DNA from 2 places in the Cytobacillus mangrovibacter genome. Region 2 is predicted to be linked to the other one. Evidence: riboswitches for the same ligand, from Rfam matches in the RefSeq annotation. Region 2 holds a riboswitch; the other holds the start of a gene.

Region 1 (5,887 bases), on a different contig from region 2:
ATCAATATCGAGACCAGAATCGATTTCATCCAAAATGGCAATCTTCGGTTCGATCATCATTAGCTGAAGAATTTCATTACGCTTCTTCTCTCCGCCTGAGAATCCTTCATTTAAATAGCGCTGTGCCATATCTTGATCCATTTCAAGGAAATCCATCTTTTTATCCATTTGACGGATGAATTTCATTAATGAAATTTCATTTCCTTCTTCAAGACGGCTATTGATTGCTGAACGTAAGAAGTCAGCATTTGTTACACCAGTAATTTCACTTGGATATTGCATAGCAAGGAAGAGGCCTGCACGTGCACGCTCATCAACTTCCATTTCCAGCACATCTGCTCCATCTAATGTAACGCTTCCGCTTGTTACTTCATATTTTGGGTGGCCCATGATTGCAGATGAAAGCGTTGACTTTCCTGTTCCGTTTGGCCCCATGATTGCATGGATTTCTCCACCTTTTATTTCAAGGTTTACACCTTTTAATATTTCTTTGTCTTCAATTGAAACATGAAGATCATTAATAGTTAATTTAGATCCTGCCATTACTATACCTCCATCAATAAAAGAAGATTTTATATTACGGCAATAACCGCAATCCTCTATTCTCACTTTATTCTCATTACAATCTTATAACAAATGAAATCTGTTAGCAACTCTTTCAGACCATTAACAAAACTTTTATGCATATTTCAATTAGTGTATGAAAATCACACTTTTTTACTGACCGATATTGTTATATCTTCATAATCATTTACTTAATTATTCTTACCACAATAATTTCTTTTATGTAGTTAAATTAAACATACTTGTATAGAGAAAGCTGTTTTCGCAAATATTGTTACTATTGAGGACGTAGTTGGTAGAGGTTGATTTGCGCTCCAGGTACTCGCTTTCCGCGGGGTGGGCGGTGAGCCTCCTCGGAGCATCCGCTCCTGCGGGGTCTCACCTGTCCCACACTTCCCGCAGGAGTCTCGCACCTTCCGCTCCAATCAACCAATTTTTTTTGTAAATAGTTTTTCATACATGTTATTCAAAAGTAACAATCTTTTAAAAACGAGCTTACTTATAAAAAAAAGAGAAATCAGTTTAGATAAGCTGATTTCCCCACTTTCTTCATTAATATATTGTTTTAAGACTAGGAATGGATTTTTTTCTCTAGGGTAGCAACCATTTGCTGACATTTGACATATTCTTCTTGACGTCTTTTTTCGACTTCCATTCGAACGTCATGTTTTCTGCAATAAGTTTCATATCCAACACCATGCGCTCCATGCATTGCTTTTTCCATATCGCTTGTGTAATTCAACTGTAGCTGGTTAATAAAAACCAATCCTTTCGTCAGTGCGATTTTATTTCACGTTCAAATTTTACCACCGTCACAGCCGTCATACAATGACGAAATTCGCAGAAATTAAATGCAGAAAATTGAAATATCGTGGGTAAAACGCTTTCATTCACGTCATTCTTATAATTAGTGCAGATTCCTCCAAATAGAAAAAGCAGACACCATTAGGAGCCTGCTTTTTCTATTTAAATTATTCAGATACAGGTACAACTGCACCTTTGTATTTTTCAAGGATGAAATCTTGAATTTCTTTCGAACGAAGAACTTCCACAAGTGTCTTAATTGAATCTTTTGTTTCGTCCCCTTTACGAACAGTAATGATATTCGCATATGGTGATTCATTCGCCTCAATGGCAATTGAATCTTCAATCGGATTAAGACCCGCATCGATTGCATAGTTCGAGTTAATAACTACTACATCGCCTTCATTATTATTGAAAATTTGTGTTAAAAGTTTTGGCTCATAGTTTGCATCAAAATCGACATTCTTTGGATTTTCAACGACATCTTCAAGTGTTGCTTTTGTTTTATCAATACCGTCTTTTAACTTAATTAAGCCTTCTTTTTCTAAAATGGATAAAATACGTCCATGCTCAGCTACTGAGTTGCTTAAGATAATATGTGCACCTTCTGGAAGATCAGCAATTGAATCATATTCTTTCGAGTATACAGCCATTGGTTCAATATGAATTCCACCAGCATTAACAAAGTCATAACCATTTTCTTCAATTTGAAGCTCAAGGTAAGGAATATGTTGGAAATAGTTTGCATCCAATTCTTTTGATTCTAATGCTTTGTTCGGAAGGATGTAATCTTGGAATGTAACGATTTCTAATTCAATTCCTTTTTCAGCTAAAATTGGTTTAGCTTCTTCAAGAATTTCAGCATGCGGAACATTTGAAGCACCTACTGTTAGTTTAGAAGATTCTCCACTTTCATTTCCTTCACTTGCCGCACCATTTTCACTGCCTTTTTCGTCTGATGTTCCACATGCAGCAAGGAAAAGAGTAATTGCTAATGCGAATACAAATGGTAATAATTTTTTCATTTTTGACCTCTCCTTATCGTTTATCTAATTTTGTTGTTATGAAATCACCAATAAATTGAATGATAAATACAATGACAAGAATAATAATTGTAGCCATTAAGGTAACATCGTCTCTGCTTCTTTGGAAGCCTTCAAGAAAGGCAAGATTCCCAAGACCCCCTGCACCAATAACACCAGCCATCGCTGTATAGCCTACTAACGCGATCGCGGTTACAGTAATACCTGATACAAGAGCAGGCATTGATTCCGGTAAGAGAACTTTCCAGATGATTGTGCTTGTTTTTGCCCCCATTGATTTAGCCGCTTCAATGACACCTTTATCAATTTCTCTTAACCCGATTTCAACCATTCGAGCATAAAAAGGAGCAGCGCCAATAATTAAAGCTGGGAGTGCCGCATTTTCCCCAATCATTGTGCCCATTAAAAATGTCGTAAATGGGATAAGGAGAACGATTAATATAATGAAGGGAATCGATCTGAAAATATTAACGAACGCCCCAATGATTTTATTAATTATTCCATTCTCCCATATATTCCCTTTAGATGTTAGGAAAAGTAATAATCCCATTACTGCACCAAGGATAAAAGTAGCTATTACTGAAATACTTGTCATATAAAGGGTCTCAACCGTAGCATCCCACATTTTCTCCCAGTTCACATTTGGAAACCATTCATTAAGCATTTGAGATCACCTCCACTCCAACTTGCTGGGAATGGATAAATTTCATCGCTTTATCTAGCTCTTCTGTCTCACCATCAAGATGAATGAATAATGTGCCATAAGAACCATTTTGAGTTTGCGATATTTTTCCTTGAAGAATATTAACCGTCACCTGAAAATTCCGAATAATATTCGTAATAAGCGGCTGTTCTGCTGACTCTCCAACAAAGCCTAATTGCACGACACGACCATGAGGATATAAGTCAAGCAAGTGTTCAATTGTTTCTCTAGTTTCCTCAGGTTCAGTGACTTGCTGTACGAAACGTTTTGTGATTAATTCTTGTGGATTTTTAAATACTTCTAGAACTGGTCCAAGTTCAACTACTCTACCTTCTTCCATCACAGCAACACGATGGCAGATTTTTCGAATCACATGCATTTCGTGTGTAATTAACACAATCGTCAATCCTAAACGATCATTAATATCTACAAGTAAATCGAGAATCGAGTCCGTAGTTTGTGGGTCTAAAGCGGATGTTGCTTCATCACATAATAATACTTTTGGATTATTAGCTAGTGCTCGAGCAATCCCAACCCGTTGCTTCTGCCCACCACTGAGCTGTGATGGATAGGCATCCTCTCTTCCATCAAGACCAACAAGCTTGATTAATTCATCTACTCGTTTAGCTCTTTCTCTTTTTGACACACCTGCAATCTCAAGCGGAAATGAGATATTTTGTCTAACAGTCCTTGACCAAAGTAAATTGAAGTGCTGAAAGATCATGCTAATTTCTTGGCGAGCCTTTCTTAACTGGCTGCCTTTTATTTTAGACACTTCATTATTTGCAACAACTACTGTTCCTTCGGTTGGTATTTCAAGACCATTCAACATTCGAATTAATGTACTTTTCCCTGCTCCACTGTAACCAATGACACCAAAAATTTCGCCATCATTAATTTCGATATTAACATCATCAACTGCTTTTACTTGACCTTGTTTGGAAGGATAAATCTTTTGGATATTTTTTATTGAGATCATCGTCATGTTGCACCCTCTTTAAATCCGATTTTCCATATCAATTTAGAAGACTTTTAAAATAGACAGTACCTATTCAGTATTTGCCTCTAAGCACTTAACATTCAAAGAAAACAGAAAATGCCCTTCTGACATGAGCAGAAAGGCATAAATTAATTATTGTCCTTTCTCTCATCTCCCAAAGCAAACATCGCTTTGTGTGAATTGGCACCATTTCATTTTCATGACGGTTGCCGGGCTTCAAAGGGCACTTCCCTCCACCTCTCTTGATAAGAGCTTAACATCTATATTCAATTAACACTTTAAATTAATTAAGTAATTTGTCTACGCTAGATATCGTATCACGGAAATAATAAGGGTGTCAACGGAAAAAAGTTAATATTTTAGTATTTTTAAGAATAGTATATTTACTTCAATCAAACAGCTTGATTTAAGCATTGGCTGTAAGAGAAGTAATTCCAGTCGCTGCTTCAATGGCTTGTTCTAAGTCATCAATTAGATCCTCTGCATTCTCAATTCCAACCGAAATCCGAATCAAGTCTTCAGGTACACCAGCAGACTTTAATCCTTCTGCATCTAACTGCTGATGTGTTGTACTAGCAGGATGAATAATCAAACTCTTGGCATCTCCTACATTTGCAACATGTGCCCAAAGCTCAAGATTATTAATTAGCTTCGCCCCAGCCACTCTTCCTCCAGCAATCCCAAAGACGACGACAGAACCAGCCCCTTTAGATAAATACTTATCAACCAATGGTTTATCCGGATGATTCTCATTCCCTGGATAGAGAATCCAATGAATGGCAGGATGGGCTTCCAGATACTTGATAATTTTTTTTGTATTGGCTACATGCTCTTTCATTCTTACATGTAGTGTTTCTAATCCAAGTGTAAATTGGAATGCATTTTGAGGACTTAAAGCAGGTCCTAAATCTCTTAAAAGCTGGACTCTAGCTTTCGTAATATAGGCGACAGGGCCTAGAGCCTCGCTATATACGAGATCATGGTAACTTGAATCTGGCTCTGTAAATCCAGGGAATTTAGGAGAATTCCAATCGAATTTCCCACCGTCTACAATGATTCCCCCCATTGTCGTCCCATTGCCTAACAGCCATTTCGTTGCCGAGTGGATGACAATATCTGCACCATGTTCAATCGGTCTGCAAAGATAAGGTGTAGCAAATGTATTATCGATTAGCAGCGGAATTCCATTTTCATGGGCGATGTCTGCAACTTTTTCAATATCTAGCACCTTTAAGCTCGGATTCCCAATCGTTTCCGCAAACACAGCTTTTGTTTTCTCTGTAATGGCCGCACGGAAATTTTCCGGATTCTCTGGATCTACAAACGTTACATGAATCCCATATTTAGGGAGTGTTACTGCAAACAGATTATAGGTTCCTCCATACAGATTAGAAGCAGCAACAATTTCATCGCCTGATTGTGCAAGATTTAGAATGGCTAAAGTAATCGCAGCCATTCCGCTGGCAACTGCTAATGCACCAACCCCGCCTTCTAATAAAGCTACTCTGTCCTCAAAAACAGTCACTGTTGGATTGTGGATTCTAGTATAAATATAGCCTGCTTCCTTTAAACCAAAAAGATTAGCGGCATGTTCAGTATTCTTGAATTGGTATGCATTATTTTGGTAAATAGGTACAGCTCTCGCACCTGTTAAAGGATCAGCCTGTAGCCCTCCATGTACGCCAAGTGTTTCAAATCGATAGTTCTTTTGCTTTTCACTCATTTCTTTTCTCTCCTTTTTTATGTGTATTAGTCAAAAAACACCTTATTCAA
Region 2 (5,887 bases):
CATTTCAATTGTCTCTATATCTGTGTTGTCAAAATAGCCTTTAATGGAATCGGCAATTTCTTTTGCACTATGTGTTTCCACCCATTGCTGTGCCTTATAAATAGCTCTAGTAAACTTTTCAACGGTTTCTTTGTCATCGTTAATTGTACTTTCTTTTGTCATAAACGTTGTGTAAGGAAGATTTCCTGATTCCTCACCGAAAGAGGCGACAATATACCCTTTGCCTTCTTGCTCAAAAACACTAGCAGTTGGTTCGAAAAGCTGGACAAATTCTCCTGTACCAGATGCAAAGGCTGGTGCAATATTAGCGAAATCAACATTTTGAATTAAATTTAGATCTTGATGCGGGTCAATTCCATGTTTTTTCAGAACGAATTCTCCTACCATTTGCGGCATACCACCTTTACGCTGCCCAAGGAAGGTTACTCCTTCAAGTTGATCCCATGAGAAGTTTTCAATCTTCTCTCGGGAAACGAGGAATGTCCCATCTGTCTGTGTAAGTGCAGCAAAGTTGATAACAGGGTCATTTGATCCCTGCGTATACACGTAAATGGATGTTTCGGACCCAACTAGTGCAAAGTCTATACTATCTGACAAAAGTGCTGTCATAGTTTTGTCTCCACCAGCAGTTGTCGTAAGCTCCACATTAAGCCCTTCTTCTTCAAAAAATCCTTTCTCAATAGCTACATATTGCGGTGCATAGAAAATGGATCTTGTTACTTCACCAATTCGAATGTTTTGGACGTCATCTTTTCCACAAGCTGCTAGGGGAATAATAATAATGACAATTAGAAGCAGGGAAAAAGAAACCTTTAGCCACTTTTTCATCCATAAGACCTCCCTTATTCACAATAAATTCTAGCTTCAAAGCCTACCATATCGTATGAAGGTGCAAAAAATGTGTGAATGCCTATATATAATTTTTTTCGCAGATCTTTCGTTTTAGGTTAAGCTAAAATAAAATGGCAAATGGATGAGAAAGGAGATGAACGAAAGTTGGAGCAAATCATACATAAGGAAAGATTTCCATCGCCGAATCCCAGCATTGAGTTATCAATCGTTACATATTACTCTGGTGATTTAAAAGTGAAAGGACTATTAGCTGAACCAAAAGATAATGAAAGTTATGACGGTTTTCTTTACTTGCGTGGAGGAATCAAAAATGTGGGCAAGGTTAGGCCAGGCCGGATTGTGCAGTTTGCATCAGAGGGGTTTATCGTGTTTGCACCCTTTTATAGAGGGAACCAAGGGGGAGAAGGACATGAGGACTTTGCAGGAGAGGATCGAGAGGATGCTTATTCTGCTTTTAAGCTTCTTCAAACCCATTCGCGGGTCAAGGACATTCATGTTTTTGGCTTTTCCAGAGGAGGGGTGATGGCGTTATTAACAGCTATTCATTATCCAGAGACAAAATCTGTTGTCACATGGGGGGGAGTCAGTGATATGTCTCTTACTTATGTTGAAAGATTAGATTTACGGAGAATGATGAAGCGAGTAATTGGGGGAACACCAACGAAATTTCCAGAGCGGTATGAATATCGAACACCACTTTATGAAATAGAAAAGCTTCAAGCCCCAGTATTAATTATCCACGGAGAAAAGGATGAAAATGTTTCAGTTGAGCATGCCTATCGGCTTGAAAAGAGATTAAATACACTAAATCGAAAGATAGAAAGCTGGTACTTCCAAGATTACACTCATTATTTTCCGCCTGTGGTTAACAGGAAGATTGTACAAGATTTAACGAAATGGATGAAAAGACAATAAAAAGGAATGGCCATTATGGACCATTCCTTTAATCGGGGATGAAGCTTAATTTTAAACAACGATATTATGAGTTATATTAAGCGGTGGGGCCGCCTTTTTCTTCTATTTCGGCTGGGACGTTCGCAAATTTCTTGAAGTTTGCACGGAATTTAGCAGCTAATTCCTTTGCTTTTTCTTCATAAGCTTCTTGATTTTCCCAAGTTTTGTTTGGCTGAAGTACTTCATCAGGTACTCCAGGTACATGTAAAGGAATTTCAAGACCGAAAATTTCATCTTTAATTGTCTCTACATTGTTTAATTCACCTTCAAGTGCAGATTGAACCATTGCACGAGTGTATGGAAGCTTCATACGGTTTCCTACACCATATTCGCCGCCAGTCCATCCAGTATTTACTAGATATACTTTCGCGTTATGCTCATCAATTTTCTTTCCAAGCATTTCTGCATATTCTGTTGCAGCACGAGGTAAGAATGGTGAACCGAAGCATGTTGAGAATGTTGCTTCTGGTGAAGTCACACCGCGCTCAGTTCCTGCAAGCTTAGATGTATAGCCGCTTAAGAAATGGTACATGGCTTGTTCTTTTGTTAATTTAGAGATTGGAGGCAGAACGCCAAAAGCGTCAGCTGTTAAGAAAACTATTGTATTCGGGTGCCCAGCAATACTCGGATCAACAATATTATCTATTGCTTGTAGAGGGTAAGCTGCACGTGTGTTTTCAGTTAATGTATTATCATCATAGTCAGCAATACGGCTATCTTTATTGATCACAACATTTTCTAGTACAGCACCAAAACGAATAGCATCGAAAATTTGTGGCTCTTTTTCGCGTGTTAAGTTAATACATTTCGCATAGCAGCCGCCTTCGATATTAAATACGCCGTTTGGAGACCAGCCATGCTCATCATCACCAATTAAACGACGATTTGGATCAGCTGATAAGGTTGTTTTGCCTGTTCCAGAAAGACCGAAGAATAAAGCAACATCACCTTCTAAGCCGACGTTTGCTGAACAATGCATCGGTAGAATGCCGTTTTCAGGCAGTAAATAATTCATAATGGAGAAAATTGATTTCTTAATTTCTCCAGCATATTCAGTACCGCCGATTAAAACCGTACGCTTCTCAAATGAAATAATAATAAATGTTTCAGTAAGAGTCCCGTCCACAGCAGGATTTGCTTTAAAGTTCGGTGCAGAAATAACAGTAAACTCTGCATGATGATCTAATAAGTCTTCATCTGTAGGTCGGATGAAAAGCTGGTGAGCAAACAAGTTATGCCAAGCATACTCATTAATAACTTGAATAGGCAATCGGTGTTTTTTATCAGCACCTGCAAAACCTTTAAATACAAATACTTCATCTTTTTCTTGTAGATAGTTTAATACTTTATCATATAAATTAGAGAAGACTTCCTCAGAAATTGGCTGATTCACATTACCCCAGTCAACTGTATGAATAGTAGACGCTTCTTTCACAATGTACTTATCCTTAGGAGAACGACCTGTATATTTACCAGTAGTAGCAGCAACAGCACCGGTTGATGTAAGGGATCCTTCGTTTCGATTTAAAACCTTTTCAACAAGTTGAGGAACTGATAACTGAATTTGAATATTATTGCCGTTAAGTAACTCGGTTAATTTATTTGGGATACTAACAGAATTCATCTGATGAATACCTTCCTTTATCCAGTATTATTTTTTTGAAAGTGATTACATCTCTTGATTAGTATAACACATTGAGATAATTAGTCTATACTATTGAAGGAATTAATCTTTAAAAATTGCAATTGTCACAATTGGGACAAGCCGCTTTCGCAGATTAAATATTTCCTTCTTATTATATATTCTCAATCGATTTGTTAAACTGATTAGTTGAACAAGGATGATTTATTTGATAACTCTTGAATTGTACGATGGAATGTGTAAGTAATGCAAGAAAACTTAGTATAAGTTAGAAAAGAAATCAATAATTTTATTCATATATTTATTGACGTTAATCATTCTATACGTTATGATTTTACCTTGAACGGATACTCTCTTATCCCGAGCTGGCGGAGGGACAGGCCCAATGAAGCCCAGCAACCTGTTAAAGTTTTTTTTGACAAAGGTGCTAACCTGACGCAAGGACGAAGGTGCCTTGAACGATAAGAGTGAAAGGCGCGAATCGATTTGCTTTCAACCTTTTCACATATGGAAGGGTTTTTTTTGTGCAAATTGGGTGGACGGCTTTTGGAATGCATTTTTAATGTGAGTTTTTCTAGTGCTGTATTTAAATGGTTTAGGGCATGATAATAAAAACTCCATGTTTATTTCATACTACTTAGGGAATGAGTTCCGTATCAATTAGATTGCTTTGGATGAAGTAATCTTGCCCATTATATATATAAGGAGGAATTCAGATGTCAAAAAAAGCTCGTTTGTTTACTTCTGAATCAGTTACTGAAGGACATCCGGATAAAATTTGTGATCAAATTTCTGATGCAATTTTGGATGCTATTTTAGAAAAAGATGCGAATGCTCGTGTTGCGGCGGAAACGTCAGTAACAACAGGTCTCGTTTTAGTTGCTGGTGAAATTACTACTTCTACATATGTAGATATTCCAAAGATTGTACGTGAAACGGTGAAAGAGATTGGCTACACGCGTGCTAAATACGGTTTCGATGCGGAAACTTGTGCAGTATTAACATCTATAGATGAGCAATCTGCTGATATTGCAATGGGTGTTGACCAAGCGCTTGAAGCACGTGAGGGAAAAATGAGTGATGAAGAAATCGAAGCGATCGGTGCGGGAGACCAAGGTTTAATGTTTGGTTATGCTTGTAACGAAACAAAAGAGCTTATGCCATTACCGATTTCATTAGCACATAAATTATCTCGCCGTTTGGCTGAAGTACGTAAAGAAGATATCCTTCCTTACCTGCGTCCAGATGGAAAAACACAAGTAACAGTTGAGTATGATGAAAATGATAAGCCGGTTCGTATCGACACGATCGTTATTTCTACTCAACATCACCCAGAAATTAGCCTTGAGCAAATTCAGCGCAATCTGAAGGAACATGTTATTAATCCTGTTGTTCCGAAAGAGTTGATTGATGAAAATACAAAGTATTTCATTAACCCAACAGGTCGTTTCGTTATTGGTGGACCTCAAGGGGATGCTGGTCTAACTGGCCGTAAGATTATTGTTGATACGTACGGTGGATATGCTCGCCATGGCGGTGGTGCATTCTCTGGTAAGGATCCTACAAAAGTAGACCGTTCTGCTGCTTATGCTGCACGTTATGTGGCTAAGAATATTGTTGCAGCCGAGTTAGCTGAGAAAGTAGAAGTACAGCTTGCTTATGCAATCGGTGTGGCACAGCCTGTTTCAATTTCTGTTGATACATTCGGTACTGGAAAAGTAAGTGAAGACGTATTGGTTGAACTTGTTCGCAAGCATTTTGACCTTCGTCCAGCTGGAATTATCAATATGCTTAACCTTCGCCGCCCAATTTACAAGCAAACAGCTGCTTACGGACATTTTGGACGTACAGATGTGGATCTTCCTTGGGAACGTACAGATAAAGCAGAAGTATTACGTGCAGAGGCACTGAACTAATAGTACAGCGTAAAAAAGGAGTTGCATGTTTATCATGCAGCTCCTTTCTTTGGTTAAAAGGGAATAATTATGTTTATCTTGGGAAATTTAATACAATATCTTCCTTTTACTTTTGAACTGATTTATAATATTGTCCTTTTTCTGCATACTCTCTGCTAATTCGTTCCATCTCTTCAATGTCTTCTGGGGTTAGTGCACGGACTACTTTTGCAGGTCTGCCAAATGCAAGTGTAAACGGAGGGATTTTTTTCCCCCGGGGAATAAGGCTGCCTGCACCGATAAATGCTCCTTCTCCAATTTCTGCTTCATCAAGAATAATCGAGCCCATGCCAATAAGCGCTTTTTTACGAATAATGCAGCTATGTAGAATGACCTGGTGGCCAATCGTGACTTCGTCTTCAAGAATTAATGGATTATTGGGGCTTTGATGAAGAACAGAATTATCCTGGATATTGACCTTTTTTCCGATAATAGTTGGTGCAATATCCCCTCTTATTACAGTATTAAACCACACACTGGATTC

What was found. A riboswitch is a leader RNA that binds a small molecule or an ion and turns the genes downstream of it on or off. The one in region 2 is predicted to bind S-adenosylmethionine.
Region 1: linked by a shared signal. The riboswitch ahead of ACFYKT_RS09940 (methionine ABC transporter ATP-binding protein) and the one ahead of metK (methionine adenosyltransferase) in region 2 are both predicted to bind S-adenosylmethionine.

Annotation. Positions count from the first base shown of each region.
Region 1 is NZ_JBIACJ010000004.1:286,740-292,626, reverse strand. It holds gene sufC (Fe-S cluster assembly ATPase SufC) at 1-543, opposite strand, end outside; gene ACFYKT_RS09950 (MetQ/NlpA family ABC transporter substrate-binding protein) at 1,536-2,393, opposite strand; gene ACFYKT_RS09945 (methionine ABC transporter permease) at 2,407-3,075, opposite strand; gene ACFYKT_RS09940 (methionine ABC transporter ATP-binding protein) at 3,068-4,093, opposite strand; SAM riboswitch class I at 4,259-4,366, opposite strand; gene ACFYKT_RS09935 (O-acetylhomoserine aminocarboxypropyltransferase/cysteine synthase family protein) at 4,521-5,837, opposite strand.
Region 2 is NZ_JBIACJ010000011.1:36,593-42,479, forward strand. It holds gene ACFYKT_RS17795 (ABC transporter substrate-binding protein) at 1-828, opposite strand, end outside; gene ACFYKT_RS17800 (alpha/beta hydrolase family protein) at 997-1,767, shown strand; gene pckA (phosphoenolpyruvate carboxykinase (ATP)) at 1,844-3,430, opposite strand; SAM riboswitch class I at 3,801-3,916, shown strand; gene metK (methionine adenosyltransferase) at 4,165-5,364, shown strand; gene ACFYKT_RS17815 (gamma carbonic anhydrase) at 5,471-5,887, opposite strand, start outside.